Regions from separate parts of the Marinobacter sp. PE14 genome, predicted to be linked through region 2. Evidence: predicted binding sites of a transcription regulator. Region 2 holds the regulator's gene; each other region holds the start of a gene.
The links. Region 2 encodes sigma-54, which starts transcription at its own class of promoters, with help from an activator protein. Its sites were predicted from a motif close to ANTGGCATNNANNTTGCTNT; they were not measured.

Region 1: the regulator sigma-54 is predicted to act here: its motif matches at 2,143-2,162, upstream of ACWJ62_RS04275 (flagellar hook-length control protein FliK).
Region 3: the regulator sigma-54 is predicted to act here: its motif matches at 1,857-1,876, upstream of flhA (flagellar biosynthesis protein FlhA).
Region 4: the regulator sigma-54 is predicted to act here: its motif matches at 3,089-3,108, upstream of flgB (flagellar basal body rod protein FlgB).

Annotation. Positions count from the first base shown of each region.
Region 1 is NZ_JBQXNY010000001.1:891,666-896,702, reverse strand. Features, by position in the region: gene fliM (flagellar motor switch protein FliM) at 1-149, opposite strand, end outside; gene ACWJ62_RS04280 (flagellar basal body-associated FliL family protein) at 186-695, opposite strand; gene ACWJ62_RS04275 (flagellar hook-length control protein FliK) at 861-2,051, opposite strand; gene ACWJ62_RS04270 (Hpt domain-containing protein) at 2,205-2,552, opposite strand; gene ACWJ62_RS04265 (PP2C family protein-serine/threonine phosphatase) at 2,545-4,302, opposite strand; gene ACWJ62_RS04260 (STAS domain-containing protein) at 4,327-4,632, opposite strand; gene fliJ (flagellar export protein FliJ) at 4,755-5,037, opposite strand, start outside.
Region 2 is NZ_JBQXNY010000001.1:738,970-744,006, reverse strand. Features, by position in the region: gene kdsC (3-deoxy-manno-octulosonate-8-phosphatase KdsC) at 1-68, shown strand, start outside; gene lptC (LPS export ABC transporter periplasmic protein LptC) at 65-649, shown strand; gene lptA (lipopolysaccharide transport periplasmic protein LptA) at 633-1,199, shown strand; gene lptB (LPS export ABC transporter ATP-binding protein) at 1,177-1,902, shown strand; gene ACWJ62_RS03565 (RNA polymerase factor sigma-54) at 2,054-3,580, shown strand; gene hpf (ribosome hibernation promoting factor) at 3,681-3,989, shown strand; gene ptsN (PTS IIA-like nitrogen regulatory protein PtsN) at 4,076-4,546, shown strand; gene rapZ (RNase adapter RapZ) at 4,575-5,037, shown strand, end outside.
Region 3 is NZ_JBQXNY010000001.1:902,917-907,953, forward strand. Features, by position in the region: gene ACWJ62_RS04325 (uracil-xanthine permease family protein) at 1-1,099, opposite strand, end outside; gene upp (uracil phosphoribosyltransferase) at 1,102-1,740, opposite strand; gene flhA (flagellar biosynthesis protein FlhA) at 1,959-4,139, shown strand; gene flhF (flagellar biosynthesis protein FlhF) at 4,200-5,037, shown strand, end outside.
Region 4 is NZ_JBQXNY010000004.1:240,847-245,883, reverse strand. Features, by position in the region: gene ACWJ62_RS14700 (flagellar hook-basal body complex protein) at 1-1,416, opposite strand, end outside; gene ACWJ62_RS14695 (flagellar hook assembly protein FlgD) at 1,444-2,121, opposite strand; gene flgC (flagellar basal body rod protein FlgC) at 2,140-2,589, opposite strand; gene flgB (flagellar basal body rod protein FlgB) at 2,624-3,022, opposite strand; gene ACWJ62_RS14680 (nitroreductase family protein) at 3,263-3,814, opposite strand; gene ACWJ62_RS14675 (Mpo1-like protein) at 3,970-4,281, shown strand; gene ACWJ62_RS14670 (adenylate/guanylate cyclase domain-containing protein) at 4,283-5,037, shown strand, end outside.

The sequences.
Region 1 (5,037 bases), 150 kb from region 2:
GGCATCCGGCCCCGGACAATGCGGTCCTGACTGGCAAGGTCATAGGACTTTATACCGGTGTCATCGGTCTCTTCGTAGGTATCAATGTCACCGTCGTCCACCCCGTGGAGGAGCGCATCGATTTCGTCCTGTGACAACAAGTCCTGCATACTTAGTCCTGCCCCTGACGTACCGTGGCCCGTGCGCTATTGCACGACAAAATTTCTGAATAACACCCGCTTGATGGCGGGCTCGCCTTCCTGCTCCAGCACCTGATTCACCGTGGTCAGCATCCGCTCGGCCAAGCCACTCCGGCCCTCGGGTGTCTGCAGCTCGTTGAAGTTACTGCTTCCCAGGACTGTCACCAGCTGGCTTCGAATCAGAGGCATGTGCAGCTTGGCAGCTTCAAGCGCCTGTGGGTCGGTGGACTCCAGCGCCAGATACGCCTGGGCGTAGCGTTGGCGACCCTCGGCCTGAACCGTGGTAACGATGGCTTTTTCGATCAGGTAGTAGCTGCTGGGAATAAAGGTTTCCTCGGCAACCTCGGTTGCGTCGCCCTCTTCCTCACCCATGCCCGGAAGACCGCCGCCCAGGAACCACAAGGTACCCACCACAGACAGCACAATGGCCAGGATCACCACCACAACCAGCATGATGATCAGCTTCAGTTTTCCCTTCTTGGCAGGAGCCGCTTCAGAATCGTTATTTTCAGCCATAATGTTCGCTTTGCCAGAAATCCGTCACGGGGAGTAATTTTCCGCGACTTTTCAGGATTGGATGCAAAGGGCGGGCCAGAACACCCAACCTTCCCGTTCAGAACAGCAGTTTAGCGTTGCCGGGAAGGATGGGCAAAGGAGATTGGAAGAGAATATCGAAGGGTATCAGGCGAAGATGTCTACTTCGCCTTTCCAGCTGAGATCAAGGCTGCCGGAGCTAATGCCTTCATCGTCCTGATCGCCAGCAATCAGCGATGCCGAGCCGCCACCGGAGCCATCATCATTTCCAGCGCCCTGTTCGCCGGTCTGCTGGTGAGGCGAATCGGAAACATCGAAGCCCGCCAGGGACAGACCCTGCTCACCCAGCATATCCCTGAGCCGGTGGGAATGCAGTTCAAGCTGGTCACGGACCACGGGATTGGCCGAATGGACCGTAATATTCGCCTGTTCGTTCTGCACCCGGACCTTGACCTCCATGGGTCCCATGTCCGGCGGTGTCAGGTGGATTTCGGCAACCGACATGTTGCGGGCGGTCAGCCAACTGAGCTTGCCTACCAATTTGTCACCCCACTCTGCATGGCCAACCGGCACATCAATGGACGTAGCATAACCTCGCAACGGTGCAGCGTTCTCGGCCATCAGTTTCGCTGCCCCATTGGCATTATTGGCCGCTTGCTGGGACACCAGATCCATGGCGGACTGGAAGCGGCCAGAATTGATCAACGAGCCGGAATCCGCATTGCGGCCCGTCTCGGTGAGCACTGAGGCTTTCATCGCGTCTGTCAGTGTGGCATCGCCGGTGACACCACCGGATGCGGACTGAGCTTTCTGACCCGGGGCCCCTGAGAGAAGGCCACTGAACACTCCGGCAACCGAATTCGTTTGGCCCGAACCACCGCTGGCAGCGTTGGCGCCAGCTCCCGGCACTGTAACTGACATGGTGGACTCACCAGCACCTCCGGCTTTTGGGTTCAGCCAGGACTGCAGCTCGACAAAGGTAAGCGGAAGCGCCGTCGGCTCTGATTTGCCATCACCGGCAACAGCGGCCTCGCCCGCTTCCCGTGATTCAGCATCCGTGGCAGCGTCGGCTTTATCGCCACCCTTTGGATCAGCGTTCGCGTTTGCTTCGGTTTTCGTCTCTGAAGACGTGTCCCGGGCCGCCCGGGATTCATCGGCAGATTTGGCCTCGGCGTTCCGGTCCGCCTTCTGGCGATCGAGCCGCTTTTGCTCCGCCTGGGAGACAGAGTCAAAATCGTTTTTCCTGTCAGCCGGATCCCGGCTGGTTCCGGACTTGGACGGGCCGGGATCTTTCTGCGTCCCGGGCGCGGGGGTTTGGGGAAGAACCATCTGGGCCATGGCAACCTCTTGCCGCTTTTATCGCATTGTCGCCCTCACCTTGCCGAACCTGGCCGGTGCATGGGCGGTGAATCCACTCAATGCGAAGGACAAAGCAATTGTGATGCCAGCGCACACCTGCTTCGTCTGACAAACGGCCTGAATCAATCTGATTCACCCCACCATCAAACCATCCAGGCCCACGATTACCTGTTCGAATTCCCGGGTGATGTCATCGAGCAACCCCGAGGCATCGTCCAGCCGGGACTCCTTTCCTGCCATTTCCGCCTTCAGGCAGAGATGGCCAAGCCGTGGGGCGCCAATATTGATACAACTGCCCTTGAAGCTGTGTGCCGTCTTGGCAAAGGCGTCACTATCGTCAGCTCTCAGGGCTTCTTGCAGTCCCCGAATTCTGTCCCGGGAATCTGCAACATAGGTCTGTATCAGCACTTCGAATTCGTCCTCCATGACGTCTCGAAGCTCAGCCAGTGCCTCCTCGTCCAGGTGTGGTTTATCAGTCATTTCGATTCTCCGCTGTACGGGCGAACTGCCAATCATAGACAATTTCAACATGATTGCCCTGTTCATGAAACCTGATGGTCTCCGCCAGACGTTTCAACAGCAGCAGGCCCCGCCCCGCATAGCGCCCGCTCGTCGTTGGGGAACTACCGGGGGCCACGCTGGGATGATTGCGGAAATCAAACCCCTGGCCGCTGTCCTCACAGATAACACGAAGCCGGCCTCCATCCGGTTTCAGGGAATGGTGCAGTGTGAACCGGATGTAGTGGCCCTCCACGTCGGCCAGGCGCCGATTGCGCTCCGCGTAGTAGCGGCCAAAGCCCTCCGGTGAGTGTTTCCATTCTGATGGGAGCTCCAGGACACCGTGTTCCAGCGCGTTGTTGTAGAGTTCCGCCAGCAGGGTATAGATTTCGCCGCTCTTCCGCCGGAGGCCCGGCACCTCCATGCAGATATGAAGCAACAGAGGTAGGGGGCTGAACTCTCCGAGGGTCCTTTCCCGAATTTCATAGGTGCACCGCCATTCCGCCGGCCCGGCAAGAGCAGACGGTGCGGCACGATCTGGCAGGGTAGCCAGACCCGCCTCGTCCATCATTTCCAGACAGCAGAGCGTCAGGTCATCGCCATCCTCAAAGTTGCCGGTAAAACGGTGAACCGCGGACACCATGGCATCAAACGGATGGTCACCACGGTCGAGCCGATCAAGCGTGCCGGTAACGCCCTGCTCACCGAACACATTGCTGGCGCTGTCGGCAGATTCCAGAAAGCCGTCGGTCATCATCAACACCCGGTCACCGGGGGCGGCACCAACCCTCTCGAAATCGGCATTGAACTGATCCGGCGCGAGGATACCGAGGGGAAGATGCCGTGATGGCAATGCCAGCTGCTCTCCCGAGGTCCGGATCAGCCAGCCATCGGGCAGACCGCCGTTCCAGATCTGCACCTGATTAAGCTTGAAATCCGCCTCGATCATGGCGCCACAGCAGAACATGCCCGTGGGCAGAATCCGTTTGAGTTTCTGGTTGATCTCGCGTAACACGTCCTGGCCATTAAAGCCCTTATTGGCCATGCCGTAGAAGATCTCTGCTACGGGCATGGCGCCGATGGCAGCCGGCAGACCATGGCCGGTGAAATCCCCCATGAAGATCAGCATCCCGCCCGCCGGCCGAGGCGAGGCAAACAGCACATCACCATTGAAAATGGACTGGGGCGAAGCGTGATAGCGAATATTGGGGGCATCAAGGCAGCCGGAATGGGCCACGTTATCGAAGACCCGCTTGGCGATTTCCTGCTCTTCGGTGAGTTGTCGGTTCCGCTCACGGATGAGATCCCGCTGATCGGAGAGGGTCCGGTGCATCAATCGCATTCGGTTGAAGGCCTTGATCTTGGCTTCAATGATGATCCGGTTATAGGGCTTTCCCAGAAAGTCATCGCCACCGGCCTCCAGGCATCGGGCCAGGGCCCCGGCTTCAGACAGGGAGGTCAGAAAAATCAGGGGGACCAGCCGTTCGCCGGCCAGGAGCTTGATCTGACGGGCCGCTTCCATGCCATCCATAACCGGCATCAGGGCATCCAGCAGCACCAGATCCGGCGCCTCCCGCTGGAAAACAGAGACCGCATCCAGCCCGTTTGCCACATCGAGGACCTCATGTCCCAATCGCTTCAGCAGTGTTTTGAGGATCAGGCGATCGCTGTCTGAATCGTCAGCGATAAGTATTCTCAGGGGACGGCTATGTTCTGCAACGGAATCATCCATGAGTACTCCGGCAGTCCGCGAGCATCAGCGGATATTGAAAAGTTGCTCGAAATTGGAGATGGAAAGAATACGACGGACATCGTTATTGCAGTTTTCGATGACGATTCGGGCACTGTCGCCTCCGGCGTAATCACGGAGCAACAACAGCATTCCCAAGGCCGAGCTATCCAGGTAGGTGGTGTCAGAAAGGTCCACAATGTAATTCCGGATGTGCGGATCACCGTGCTCGTAGGCATCACGGAACGCCTGATGGGTACTGAAGTCGAAACGCCCCTCTATCCTGATAACAAGAGTCTGACCGTCATCATCGCGGCGCGTCTGGATCGGCATTCCAAAACCTCCCGGGCTATCAAGAGCAGCATTTGACCGGCGTATTACACCAGCCCTACATCCGATAAGGATAGCTGAGTGGTCTGATTTTGCATCTGTATTTGCTTGATGCGAAGCAAGATTCAACGTCGACGTTGGTTGAAGGCCCGGCCCGCTGCCTCGTCGGAGAGCTTCTGCTCCCGGAGATCCTGCTCCCTCTGCTCCTGCTGGCGGCAGGTTTCGATGTACTTTTCCATGCCCCGCCGACGCTCCCAGGCCTGCTGCCATTCCTTTTTGCGCGCCTCGAAGACCTTTTCCGCCTGCTCCAGCTGCTTCTGCTGCTGCCGGATTACCTGATCCAATTGCGCAATAAAAGCCTGCCACGCCTGGAGTCTGGACACCTGCACAACGCCCTGCTGGCTGTTG
Region 2 (5,037 bases):
ACCTGCTGCTGACTGCCCATGGAAAGCTTGATTCTGCGCTTGCGCCCTATCTGGAGCTCAAGGCGTGAACTGGCTCCCGGACCGGCCCTGGCTGCGAACACTGGCGCTGGCTGGCACTTTGGTAGCAGCGGTCTTTTTGCTCTGGCAAAGCGATGAGCCGCCGGTCATTGATGATGAAGCAGCGGCGCTGAGGGGCGATGCCGAGCCGGACGGCTTCGTGGTGAATGGCAAGTACACGTCATTTGACGAATCGGGCAAGCTGAAAATCCGGTTCTCCAGCCCCCGCATTGAGCAGTTTGAGGAAGGTAACCTGGCCACCATGGAGTCTCCCCGTGCCGAACTGTATGGCGGCGACAATGTCCTGCCCTGGATTGTTGAAGCTGAGAATGGCAGCCTGCTGCAAAACCAGAACCTGGTCTATCTCACTGACAATGTCCGGATTCAGCGCAGTATTGGTGAACGGGACGCCACTCTGACAACATCAACACTGACTCTGGATAACGACCGGGGCATGGTATATACAGACGCACCCGTAGAAATACGCGACGTTACCGGAGTTACCCGGGCCACGGGCATGAAAGCGTGGATTGACGAGCGGATTCTGGAACTGAACTCCCAGGTGGAAGGACGCTATGAAACCGGAAACTAACCGATACCGGAGCCTGCTGGTTGCCCTGCTGACAGTCGCAGTGGCTGGCCCGGTGGCCGCTTTCGACCTTGATTCCGACATCCCCATCAAGGTCACCGCCGACAACGCCCGCCTGGACGATGGCCAGGGCATTGCTACTTACACCGGGGATGTGGAGCTCGAGCAGGGCAATACCCGCCTGAATGCGGAGCGTGTGGTCCTGTACCGCACAGAGGACGGCCTGAGCCGGATCGAGGCTTCCGGAACCCCCGCAAGATACAGGCAGCCGGCGCGCGAGGGTGAGGGTGAAACCGACGCCCGCGCCCTGAACATTACCTGGTCTGCTACCGACAGCCAGCTGACCTTTGAACGAGAAGCTGTCATTGAGCAGAATGGCAACCTGTTCCGCGGCGACGTGATTCACTATGATACCGCTGGACGTGTTGTGACCGCAGAGGGCGGCGCCGACACGGGCGATGGCAGTGGCCGGGTAGAAATGGTGATCCAGCCGCGCAGCGCCGACAGACGCACTGACAAACAGGAAACCGATGGCAGTTCTGAGAGCCAGTAACCTGGCAAAGAGTTACAAACAGAAAAAAGTGGTTATCGACGTTTCCCTGGAAATTCGAAGCGGAGAGATTGTCGGACTGCTAGGCCCCAACGGCGCAGGGAAAACCACCTGCTTCTACATGATCGTAGGGCTAGTACCCGCAGATCACGGCCGGATAACCATCGACAGCCGGGATATTACGCCGCTGCCGATGCACGGCCGGGCCCGCCAGGGCATCGGCTATCTGCCACAGGAAGCCTCGGTGTTCCGCAAACTGTCTGTGCGCGACAACATCATGGCGATCCTTGAGACGCGGCAGGGCCTGAGCAAGGCAGACCGGCAGAAAAAGCTCGAGGAGCTGCTGGAGGAATTCCACATCACCCATATCCGGGACAGCGTTGGAATGTCCCTGTCCGGTGGTGAACGGCGACGGGTGGAAATTGCTCGGGCCTTGGCCATGGAGCCGGCTTTCATCCTGCTGGATGAGCCCTTCGCCGGCGTTGACCCTATATCCGTCAGCGACATCAAGCACATCATCCGGCATCTGCGGGACAAGGGGATTGGCGTGCTGATCACCGACCACAACGTGCGCGAGACTCTCGATATCTGTGAGAACGCGTACATTGTTTCTGGCGGGCACATCATCGCCTCTGGCAATGCCGATGCGATTCTGGCCAATCAACAGGTCAAGGAAGTTTACCTCGGGGACGAATTCAGGCTGTGACAGTGAATGGCTCATTGTTTTGATGATCTGTAGCAAGTAAACTCGGCAAAGAACTTGCTAGGGTAAATAAAAACCGCGGCAAGTAACCGGCATATAAAGATTTTTTCAAGACCTATGACACAAAGCGCTGATGAGTGACGGATCCTGAACCATGGTTATGAAAGCCTCCTTACAGTTAAAGCTGGGTCAAAGCCTGACCATGACACCCCAGCTGCAACAGGCGATCCGGCTTCTCCAGCTCTCTACCCTCGACCTCCAACAGGAAATCCAGCAGGCACTGGAATCCAACCCCATGCTGGAGACATCCGAGGACGACGATCAGACCGACACGGCCACCGAGAGTGACGAGCGCGAGGCCAACGCTGCCGAGTCTGCTGCGGAGACCACGCCGGAACCGTCCAGCGACTGGGACGAATCAGAAAACGGCCCCGACTGGTCGTCGGAAAACGATATCCCGGATAACATTCCGGACGACCTGCCGGTCGACACCGCCTGGGACGACATTTACCAGTCCGCGCCCGCTCCGGCAGCCCGCAATGACGACGAGAACGATCACGATTTCGAGACCCGCAACTCACCCACCGAGACGCTTCAGGATCACCTGGAATGGCAGCTCAACCTGACTCCCCTGAGTGAGCGGGACCAGGCCATTGCCCACGCCCTGATGGACGCTGTGGACGAGCGGGGCTATCTCACCAGCCCGCTGGAAGAAATCCACGCCGGACTGCTGGATGAGAACGAGGAAGACCCCCTTGAACTGGATGAAGTGGAAGCCGTCCTGCATCGCCTTCAGCACTTCGACCCCCCCGGCGTGTTTGCCCGGGATTTGCAGGAATGCCTGCTGATCCAGCTTAACCAGCTGCCGCCGGACACACCCTGGCTCGCCCAGGCACGCCTGGTGATCACCCACTACATCAACCTGCTGGGCAACCGTGACTACGCCCAGTTGTTGCGTCGCAGCCGCCTGAAAGAAGATCAGCTCAGGGAAGTCCTTGCGTTGATTACCGGCCTCAATCCGCGCCCGGGCGACGTGATTGATCGCGCCGAGCCCGACTACGTGATTCCTGATGTCATCGTTCGCAAGCACAATGGCCGCTGGCGTGTTGAGCTAAATCCGGAAATTGCACCGCGCATCCGGGTGAATGCCAGCTATGCTTCACTTATACGGCGTGCAGACAGCAGTGCAGACAACACCTACCTCCGCGATCAGTTACAGGAGGCCAAGTGGTTTATCAAAAGCCTGCAGAGCCGCAATGAGACCCTGCTGAAAGTGGCGACCCGTATTGTCGAGCACCAGCAGGGGTTCCTGGACTACGGCGAGGAAGCAATGAAGCCGTTGATTCTCTCGGACATTGCCCAGGCGGTGGAAATGCATGAATCAACGATTTCACGGGTAACCACCCAGAAATACATGCATACCCCCCGGGGTATTTTCGAACTGAAGTATTTCTTCTCCAGCCATGTAAGCACTGATGAGGGCGGAGAATGCTCCTCCACGGCCATCCGCGCGATGATCAAGAAATTGATTGCCGCCGAAACACCCAAAAAGCCGTTGAGCGACAGTAAAATTGCAGCCATGCTAGGGGAACAGGGTATCAAGGTTGCGCGACGCACCGTTGCCAAGTATCGGGAGGCCATGCACATTCCGCCGTCCAACGAACGCAAGCGGCTGGTCTGAATACCCCGGGACGGGACGCAACACCGTATTCGCCGGCGCACAATGCGCCAGCACCCAGACCGGCTCCCGGGAGCCGGCATGATGACGACAGGAGACGCCTATGCAACTCAATATTTCAGGCCATCACGTAGAACTGACTCCCGCACTGAAGGATTACGTTTCAGAGAAGTTCGAGAAGCTCGAGCGTCACTTTGACCACATCAGCAACTGCCAGGTGACCCTGGAAGTGGAAAAGGTGCGCCAGATTGCGGAAGCCACATTGCACGTGGTCGGTGGTGAGATTCACGCAAAGGCAGAAAACGAGGATATGTACGCAGCCATTGATGCCCTTATCGACAAGCTGGACCGTCAGATCCTCAAGCACAAGGAAAAGAATGTCGAACGGATGCACGGAAACGGCTCTCGCTAACGGGCTGTTTTCATGTACTTCATCTAATCGAGCTGCGACACGAGTAACGTGTCGCAGCCTTTTTTTAACGGAAATGCAGTCGATCTATGAGCGACACATCCCTGACCATAGACAACATTCTTGCTCCGGAGCTCACCCTCTGCAGGGTAGCTGCGTCCAGTAAGAAACGGGCCCTGGAGTTTATTGCCGAGCAAATAAACCATCAGGACAACACGCTCAGCGAGACCCAGCTCTTCAATAACCTGATTTCCCGTGAGCGCCTGGGCAGCACCGGCATTGGCCAGGGAATCGCCATTCCCCACTGCCGCCTGGAAGGACTGGACCACGTGGTGGGTGTGCTGATGACGCTTGAAGAAAGCGTGGAGTTCGATGCTATCGACAATCAGCCGGTAGATCTGATCTTTGCCCTGATCGTTCCAAAAGAGGCAACCAGCGAACACCTTGAGCTGCTCAGCCAACTGGCCGAGAAGTTCAACGAGCGGTCATTCTGTGATCGCCTCCGGCAATGCGAGGACGCCAGCACGCTGTACCAGCGCATGACCGCCTCAGGCGGCTGATATTCACTGCAGTGGAGGTAAGGTGGTCATGAAGCTGATTATCGTCAGTGGCAGGTCCGGTTCGGGCAAGAGTACCGCACTTCATGTGCTGGAGGACCTCGGGTTCTATTGCATCGACAATCTTCCTATTGGCCTGCTCTTCCCCCTGACACGGGAAGCTGCCAGCCAGACCAGGCCTGGCCGACTGGGCAAGATGGCCGTCAGTATCGATGCCCGAAACCTTTCCGGGGAGTTGGCTAATTTCGAGGAGATATACCGGCGCCTCCAGGAAACCGGGGTTACCGTTGAAATCATCTTCCTGGACGCCGACGAGCAGTCGCTTCTGCAGCGTTTCCACGCTACCCGCAGAAAGCATCCGTTGAGTGACGACAAGACCTCTCTCCGGGAAGCCATTACCAGCGAAAAGAAACTGCTGGAGCCCCTCTCCAAACTTTCCGACCTGTACGTGAATACCACCGGCATGTCCATGTACGAACTCCGGGATATGGTGA
Region 3 (5,037 bases), 160 kb from region 2:
TAACCAGATTCCGCGACTGTGACAGATCCACCTGGTGGCGGATCAGTGTGTTAAGGCCAACCACGGCAATGGAGCCGAACAGCAGGCAAAGGATGCCGCCCATGACGGGCACCGGGATGGTTTGCAGTGCTGCGCCGAATTTGCCAACGAATGCCAGCACGATGGCTATGCAGGCAGCCCACCACATGACCTTCGGGTTGAAGTTCTTGGTCAGCATAACCGCGCCGGTGACTTCCGAGTAGGTGGTATTGGGCGGCCCGCCGAGCAGCGAGGCAGCGCTAGTGGCCAGGCCGTCACCCAGGAGGGTGCGGTGCAGGCCCGGCTTTTCCAGATAGTTCTTGCGGGTCACGTTGCCGATGGCCAGCACATCACCAATGTGTTCGATGGCCGGGGCAATGGCTACGGGGATCATGAACAGCACGGCGCCCCAGCTGAATTCCGGCGCAACGAAGTTGGGAACGGCGAACCAGGCGGCTTCCTGGATTGGCGTGGTATCGACAATGCCGGCAAACGCGGAGAGGACGTAGCCGGTGATAACGCCAAACATGATCGGAATCAGCCGGAAAATGCCCTTGGACCAGACCGACATGATGATGGTTACGGCCAGAGAGATCATGGCGATCCAGATGGCAGTGTCGTAGGGAATCAGCTGGTTTGCGCCATCACCGGTGCGGCCGGAGGCCATGTGAACGGCAACCGGTGCCAGGCCGAGACCGATCGTCATGATCACCGGGCCGATAACCACCGGCGGCAGCAGGCGGCGGACAAAACCGGTGCCCCGCAGCCGGACCAGTCCGCTGAGGAAAATATAGAGAATACCCGCCGCCATCAGGCCGCCAAGAGTTTCTTCCATGCCGAATTTGCCTTTGGAAGCAATCACGGGAGCAATGAAGGCGAAGGACGACGCCAGGAAAATCGGGATCTGGCCGCCTGTCACCACGTGGAAGATCAGGGTGCCGAGCCCGGCGGTGAACAGGGCCACGTTGGGATCCAGCCCGGTAATTAGTGGCATCAGAACCAGCGCGCCAAAGGCCACCAGCAGCATCTGGGAGCCGGCAATGGCCTGTTTCCAGATCGGATCGTTGGATTGGTCCTGCATTCTTAAACGTCCTTCTGCTTGGTGCCGAAGATTTTGTCTCCGGCATCGCCGAGACCCGGAAGGATGTAGCCTTTGTCATTGAGGCGCTCATCAACGGAGGCGGTGTAGATGGATACATCCGGATGCTTCTCAAGCACCTTTTCAACACCTTCAGGCGCTGCGACCAGAACCAGGGCCCGGATCTCGGTGCTGCCTGCTTTCTTGAGCAGATCAATGGTGGAGATCATGGAGCCACCGGTGGCGAGCATCGGATCGACGATCACGGCCATGCGCTGGTCCAGTTCGCCCACCAGCTTTTCAAGGTAGGTGCTGGCCTCGAGGGTTTCCTCATTGCGGATCTGGCCGACAACACTGACCCGGGCCACCGGAATCAGGCTGAGGACACCGTCAAGCATGCCAAGGCCGGCCCGCAGGATTGGAACGATGGTGACTTTCTTGCCGTGAATCTGCTCCACGTTAACCGGCCCTGCCCAGCCTTCGATGGTCTTTTCCTGCAGATTGAAGTCTTTGGTGGCCTCGTAGGTCAGGAGTGCACCGACTTCCTGTGCCAGCTCCCGGAAATTCTTGGTGCTGATATCCGCACGGCGCATGATGCCGAGCTTGTGGCGGATAAGAGGGTGTTTTACCTCGTGGATTGGCATGGGGTCACCTGTGTGTCTGGTTGGAGTTTTGGCGTCGCGATCAAATGGCGCAAGGATACCGCATCTGGCAAGGCGAGTCAGGCCGCAAATGGCTTCTTAACGGAAATCCCCTAAGGGGTGGTACGGATCTTGCGATAACCCTTCCAAACGACGCTCCGGTGTCAGATTTTCGACCTTCAAAACGCCTGCAGGCGCGGCCAATCGGAGAAGTATCCGGCATGGACAGAGCTTTAGTCCTCAATAACGTCAAAACCCTGACGCGGGGCAATCTGGGCATTCCCATCATGCTGATGGGCTTGCTGGGCATGATGATTCTGCCCATGCCGGCGTTCCTCCTGGACGTGTTCTTTACCTTCAACATTACCCTGTCGATTGTCATTCTGCTGGTGTGTGTTTACGCCTTGCGGCCGATGGAGTTTGCGTCCTTTCCCACAGTCCTGCTGGTGGCCACACTTCTGCGTCTCGCCCTGAACGTAGCCTCCACCCGGATTGTGCTGCTTAACGGCCATGAAGGCGGTGACGCAGCCGGTAAAGTGATCGAATCCTTCGGCGCCGTTCTGATCGGCGGCAACTACGCCGTGGGTCTGGTGGTGTTCGCGATTCTGATGATCATCAACTTCCTGGTAGTGACCAAGGGTGCCGGCCGCGTGTCCGAGGTGAGCGCCCGTTTTACCCTGGATGCCATGCCCGGCAAACAGATGGCGATTGATGCGGACTTGAACGCCGGCCTGATCAATCAGGAGGAGGCCAAGCATCGTCGTTCCGAGATTGCCCAGGAAGCGGATTTCTACGGCTCCATGGACGGTGCCTCCAAGTTTGTTAAAGGCGACGCCATTGCCGGCCTGCTGATTCTTGCCATCAACATCATCGGCGGTATTGCCATCGGCATGCTCCAGCACGGCCTGGATTTCGGGTTGGCGGTGGAGCGCTATGCGCTGCTGACCATTGGTGATGGTCTGGTGGCACAGATTCCCTCGCTGCTGTTGTCCACGTCCGCTGCGATCATGGTTACCCGGGTAACCTCCAGCCAGGATATGGGCGGCCAGATCCTCCAGCAGATGTTCAGCGCGCCCAAGGCCCTGTCCATTGCTGCTGCGATCCTGATTATCCTTGGCCTGATTCCTGGCATGCCCCACGTGGCCTTCCTTGGCCTGGGCGCCTTGGCTGGCGGCGCTGCCTGGTATATCTGGAAGCATCAGAGACAGACCGTTGAGGAAGAGGGCGCATTCCCGGTGCGGGGCGCTGGCGGTGCGGCTCCACGACCGGCGGGGCGTGATCTGCCGCCAGGCGGCGATGCAGGCGGCGACCAGGGTCGTCAGCTACCGGCCCCCGGAGAGACCAAGGAGCTGGGCTGGGACGACGTCTCCACTGTCGATATTGTCGGTCTGGAAGTGGGTTACCGACTGATTCCGCTGGTGGACAAGTCACAGGGTGGCCAGTTGCTCAGCCGTATCAAGGGTGTTCGTAAAAAGCTGTCCCAGGATCTCGGCTTCCTGATGCCCTCGGTGCACATTCGAGACAACCTCGATCTGATGCCCAACGTCTATCGCATTACCCTGATGGGCGTGACCATTGCCGAGGCCGAAATCCATCCGGACCGCGAACTGGCCATCGACCCCGGTCAGGTATTCGGAAAGATAGAGGGCATTGAAGGCAAGGATCCGGCGTTCGGTCTGGATGCCAGCTGGATTGAGCCGGACAAGAAAGACCAGGCCCAGACGCTCGGCTACACCGTGGTCGATGCCAGTACGGTGGTCGCCACCCATCTGAACCAGGTACTGCAGAAACACGCCCACGAGCTGCTGGGCCACGAGGAAGTCCAGAAGTGGCTGGATCAGCTTGAGAAGATTTCTCCGAAGCTGGCCGAGGAGCTGGTGCCTACCACCGTTTCCATCAGTCTGCTGCTGAAAGTGCTCCAGAACCTCCTCAAGGAAGAAGTGCCGATCCGGGATATGCGGTCCATTGCCGAGGCCATCGTGAACGTGCATCCGAAGAGTCAGGATCCGAAACTGTTGACCACCGTTGCGCGGCAGTCCCTGCGCCGCATGATTGTCCAGAGTATCTGCGGCAACGAATCGGAGATACCGGTAATCACCCTGGACCCGGATCTGGAACAGTTATTGCTAAAGTCAGTTCAGCAGAGTCAACAATCCGGCGGACAGGAAGATATTGGCCTGGTCCTGGAGCCGAATATGGTTGAAAAGCTCCAGCGCTCGCTTCAGGAGAGCGTCCAGCGTCAGGAAATGCTCGGCAAGCCGGCCATTCTGCTGGTGTCCGGGCCCCTGAGGCCGGTGCTGGCGAAGTTCGCCAGCTACGGTGTAGAGCGCCTGCATGTGCTCTCGTACCAGGAAATTCCGGATAACAAACAGATTACGATCGTGGCGTCCGTTGGCCAGTAACGGCGCGGATGACAGAGCGGACAGCGCCGGCACGGCGTTGCCGGTGGAGGAAGAGGCATCATGAAAGTAAAACGGTTTTTTGCTCAGACCATGGCCGAGGCGCTCAAGCAGGTCAGTGAACAGATGGGGCCGGACGCCGTGATCCTTTCCAACCGTCGGGTCGATGGCGGCGTCGAAATCGTGACGGCGTTGGACTATGACGAGAACATGGCGCGCCAGCGACTGGGCAACCAGGCGGAAGAAGCCACCAACGGGTCCCGCCTTGCCGAGATGCAGGCCGACCAGCATAGGCGTCTTGAAGACGAGCTGGGCCGGTCCCGGGATCGCATCCGTGAAGTCCGGGAAAAGCGGGCATCCCAGGGCACGAGCTACGCCGGCTCGTCGTTCGCTGCCGTTCAGGAAGAGGTGAGCGGTGGTTTTGGTGACATTGAACCTCTGCCGCAGGCGTCTCGAGAAGCCTATTCCGATGAGCTGGCGCAGATGCGGGCCGAGATCAGCTCGCTCAGAGACATGATGCAGGGCCGGAAGCCGCAACCAGAGCCGGAGGTTTCTGCGACCACCGCCGTGCAGCAAAGGCTTGCCGAACGCTTGCAGGAATTCGGCCTCGGCAATGATCTGGCGGGGTCAATTTCCCGTCGTCACAAGGCGGGGCGACTGGAAGACGGTTGGAAACAGTCCCTCAAAATGCTGTGTACGGGCGTCCGGACCTCTCGCATGGAGTGGCTGGATGAGGGCGGCGCCTACGCGTTGGTGGGTCCGACAGGCTCCGGGAAAACCACCACCATCGGCAAGCTCGCCGCTCGCTACGTGCTCAAGCATGGCTCCGATTCCGTGGCCCTGGTTACCACCGACCGCTATCGGGTGGCGGCGCACGAGCAGTTATTTGTGTTCGGTCGCA
Region 4 (5,037 bases), on a different contig from region 2:
GCCGGCAGCTGGAGGGCCATCAGCCCCGTTAGGTTGCCCGGCGCTGTCTTTCGGTATCCAGTCATCAATGACGATTTCGCCACTGGGGTCGCCGTTTATGGACTGAAGGGCACCGTCCTGATCAAACCGGGCAGTGTAAGGTGTCACATCCGAGCCGCCCACGAACTCACCATCAATCTGGGCGTATACTGACCACTCGCTAACCCCGACGCCATTGCCCGGAGAGGGATTCTTGACAAAGAACTGCGTCAGCTCGTGAGAGTTACCCAGACTGTCATAGATGGTAGTGGATGTAGCATGGTTATAGGTACGTTGATCCAGCGGATTGAACTCGTTGGTAATTCGAATCGGCGAGGCGTTAAACGCTGTCTCAAAGGTTCCATCCGAGGGGTCGCTGACAGACGCGACGATCCTGTCCGCAGTGACATTGACGTCGCCAAGCACCGGCGCGGGATCTGTTGTCGTTGTGCCATCGCCGAACGAGTAATCAAGAGTTTCACCCTGATTATGGATCACACGGAGAACATTTGTACCTGTCCCATCGTCAACCACAGAGGCTGATATTGCCGCTTCGCTGGAATTGTTGATCGAATCAACAAGATCCTGCAATGAATTGATGTTGTTGGTGTCCAGCGCTAATGGCGCGCCGTTAATGTCCAGGCTGAACGTGAAACTGCCAGTGGTGTTGGCATTGGCGATAGAGGTGTCCGTGATTCCGCTCGCGGTAGCCGTTGTGGTGGCTGACGCGCTCAGCCCGGGAACATCGTTGATGGTAGCTGCGGCCTGACGTGCGGTAGCCGCAGGATCAATAGCAACATTGGCGTCTGGTGAACCATCAGAATACTGAACAGAGAAACTATCACCCTGCAGACTGGTGACAGCCAGGGGACCGATGTCTCTCACCCTGGTTTCGAGCACCGACTCCCTGGAATCCAGATTGAGGTCGGTATCGAGATTAGTCGTCCTCCGGGGAGAAAGGTTATCCGTTGCAATCTGCAAATCTCCACGGATCCCGGAAAGATTTCCATCCTCGTCGGCGGTATAGCCCTGAACACGCATGTTCTGGTTGTTGGTAACGTAGCCTTCCTTGTCGATACCAAACTGCCCTGCACGGGAATAGCGGATCTCTCCACCATTATTGAGTATAAAGAAACCATCACCTGCAATGGCCATATCCAGGCCATTGTCCGTAAAACTGATGTTGCCCTGGCCAAAGGACTGCTTCACATCCTGAACCCGGACACCGTCACCGATCGGGTTGGTGCCTGCGCTCAGGAAGCCGCTGGCGTAGAGGTCGCCAAACTGGGCCTTGCTGCCCTTGAAGCCAACAGTACTGGCGTTCGCAATGTTGTTACCGGTGACGTCCAGATCCACCGATGCCGCACGAAGGCCGCTCAAACCTGTATTAAATGCCATGGTTCACCCCTTGGTGTTTCACCGGTCTCAGTTAATTTGTTTCACGTCAGACAGGGCAATGGAGCCCATGCCCGCAAGATTCAGGGTTATTGAGCCGCCCTGGCCCAGGGATACGCTGTCCACATTGGCGCTCACCATCGTGCCCAGCTGCTGGGGCCCATCCGGATAGGAAGCCTCGGCCACAATGCGGTAGGGTCCCGGCGGCAAAGGATTGCCGTTACCGTCCTGGCCGTCCCAGCGGAAGGACACAACACCTGCCTGGCTGCTGCCCATATCAATCTGCCGCACCCGCTCACCATTCTGTCCTTCGATAGACAGGCGCAGGCCTCCTGTAGAGGCAGGCACTTCAATGGTTCCGGTAATTTCACCTTCGGCACCCAGGATCCCGATCTGTGAGGGGGCAAGTACAGTTTTACCCACCATGGCCGAGGCCTGGAGTGCCTGGGTGGATCGGAACTGCCCGACCACATCCTCAACCGTTCCGGAGAGATTCTGCATCTCCTCCAGCGAGCTGAACTGCGCCAGCTGGGAGATAAACTCGCCGTTGTCCTGCGGCTCCAGCGGATTCTGATTTTTTAACTGCGCCAGCATCAGTTCCATGAATTCATTCCGGCCCAGTTCACTGGTGCCCTGGCCGCCATTCTGTTGCTTCAGCTGGTACTGGCTCAGAACATCCGACGCGTCTGTTGCATTTACTGCAGTCATGTTGTGCTCCTCACCCTGTTACTGCTGACCAAGAGTCAGAATGCGCTGCATCATGGACTTGGCTGTGTTCATGACATCCACATTCATCTGGAAACTTCTGGACGACGACATCATGTCCGCCATCTCTTCGACCACATTCACATTGGGATAGAAGACGTAACCGTCTTCGTTGGCCGCCGGGTGGTGGGGCTCGTAACGCATCTGCAGCTCCGCATCACTCTCGACGATACCTTCAACCTTCACGCCGGCACCCGGGCCCTCATCAGCGGCCATGGGCAAGCCACCCTGCCCCGGATTCATCAGAGATTGCTGAATCGCCGAGAAAACCGGCTTCCTGGCGCGATAGGTTTCCCCCGTGCTAGAACTCGCCGTCTCCGCATTGGCAATATTGGACGCGGTTGTATTCAGCCGCAGTGATTGCGCGGTCATGCCGGAACCGGCGATGTCAAAAATGCTGCCCAGTGACATGAAAATTCTCCTTCGCTAATCCTGTGACTGCGGCTTATTCGCCCTTGAGGGCTTTGGTCAAACCGCTGAACTTGCTGTTCAAAAACTGGAAGCTGGCCTGGAAATCCATGGCGTTACGCATGAAACGGGTCTGCTCCTGCTGGGCGTCTACCGTATTGCCGTCAACCGACGGCTGGTGGGGCACCCGATACATCAAATCGCTCTCCGAGGCCGATGGCGAGGTATCCATGTGCGCGTCATGGGTTTTGGCCATCTGGAATCCGCTGACCTGCTCCTGGGCCTTCTGCATCATTGCCTGGAAGTCCAGGTCTCGCGCCTTGAAACCCGGGGTGTCAGCGTTCGCCAGGTTGTTTGCCAGAACTTCGGCGCGTTTAACCCGCGCTTCAACCGCGTGTTGGTGAATGCCCAGAGCCGAATCAAACGTAATTGCCATGTTGCCTCCCGAAAACTGCACTGATATGCCGAGCTGTTTTTGCCGGCTGTGCTCTTTGACAGGACTAAAGCAAGCTGGATGCCAGAATTCTGGCCAGGTGTAAATTTGTCAGAAAACCCAGTGTTGGCAGCCTCTGCAAAGATACCAAGGTGTGGTCACGGGAAAGGAGTAAGGAACGAGACAAGAAAAAGCGGCAAGCTGCTTCCCCCGGCAGAAGCCGGGGGGGATACGTACGAGATCTCAGGGCCAATGACGCACAAACTCGTCCACCGCCGGTCTGGGCACAGACGGCTTGGATGCCGAAACCGTTCCGGTATAGAGAAAGCCAACGATCTGCTCATGCTCTTCCAGCCCCAGCCCCTGGTGAACCGAGGAATGGTAGGCAACACCGCCCGTTCTCCACATTGCGCCGAAACCGGCGTCCTGAAGGGCAAGCTCAACAAAACTCATGCCGGCGGCGGCCGACATAACCTGCTCGAGTTCCGGTACTTTGGGATGCGTCCTGGGCGACGCGATACCAACAATGACCATGGGCGCGCGAAGGGGGGCACGCCGGAGCTTCTCAATTTCTTTCTCGTCGCTGTTATTGGCGCAGGTGGACGCAAACAGCTCTCCCAGGGCCTCCAGACCCTTACCCTCGATCACCAGATAGCGCCAGGGCCTGAGCAGCGCATGGTCCGGTGCACGCGCCGCGCAGGAAAAGGCCCTTTCGAGGGTTTTCGAATCCGGCGCGGGCGACTCCAGCCTCGGTTCAGAGGAGCGGTTCAGGAGGAAATCGGTAACTGCGGTCATATCTGCTCGCTGTTTGAAGACTGTTGAAATGTGGGTACGAACACAATTCATGGCTGTGAATTGTGGGTTCTACGTAATGCTGTTAACCTTTAGTCGTAGTCGGGTCTACCAACAATTATAAATGACGCGGTCGTACAACGGTGAGTGGCAGCACAATGAGCAACCAGCAAACCTTCAATAACTTTTCAGAATTCTATCCGTACTACCTCGAAGAGCACAGCGACGTCACCTGTCGCCGTTTGCATTTCGCTGGAAGTCTTCTGGTGCTGATAGTCGCCGTATGGGCTCTGACTTCAGGCAAGCTGTTATGGCTTCTGGCCTTGCCGGTCATAGGCTATGGCTTTGCGTGGGTTGGTCATTTCAAGTTTGAAAAAAATCGCCCCGCCACCTTCAAACACCCACTGTACAGCCTTATGGGTGACTGGGTCATGTTCCGCGACATCCTCATTGGCAGGATCCGTTTCTGAAATGATGAGTGCCCCGGCAGACCTGCGTAATGCCAGCAGCTCAGCTGGCAGAGCCCTCTCGTCCGAGGCGGCGGGCAACCCGATCGCCATTCCTCCAATGCCCGATTACAATGGCCGGGTACTGGCATACACCTCAACGGCAGCCATTATCGTAACCGGCGCTCTCCAGGGCGCCTTTCCGCAATGGCTTCTCTGGCTGGTTGCCGGGGCTCTCACCTGGCCTCATATCGCCCACGCCCTGACCCGCCGTACCTTCCTGAGGAATTCGCCACGCATCCGACAGAAGATGCTGATATTCGATTGCGTTGTTGGTGGCGCTTTCATTGGCTGCATCGGGCTGATCGTCATCCCCTCCCTGGCGGTTGCCCTGATGCTCATGTTCAGCTGCCTGATTGTTGGTGGTACCCGTCAGTGGGTCCTGGGCACCGGCTTTATGGCGGCTTCCATTGCGGGTGCGGTTGCAATCGTCGGCCCGGCAGACGGACCACACTCGCCGCTGCTGACCAGTATTGTGTCGATTTTATCTACCGGGCTTTATATTTGCGTCACGGCTTACTACTCCCACCAGCAGGCACGGGCGTTGATGCTGGCAAAGACCCAGATCCAGAACCAGCGGGAGCAGTCCATCGCGCTTTCACACAAACTGTCCAAATACCTCTCGCCTCAGGTCTGGCAGTCAATCTTTACCGGTGAGCGGGACGTGAGACTGGAAACCCAGCGCAAGAAACTGGCGGTGTTTTTCTCTGACATCAAGGG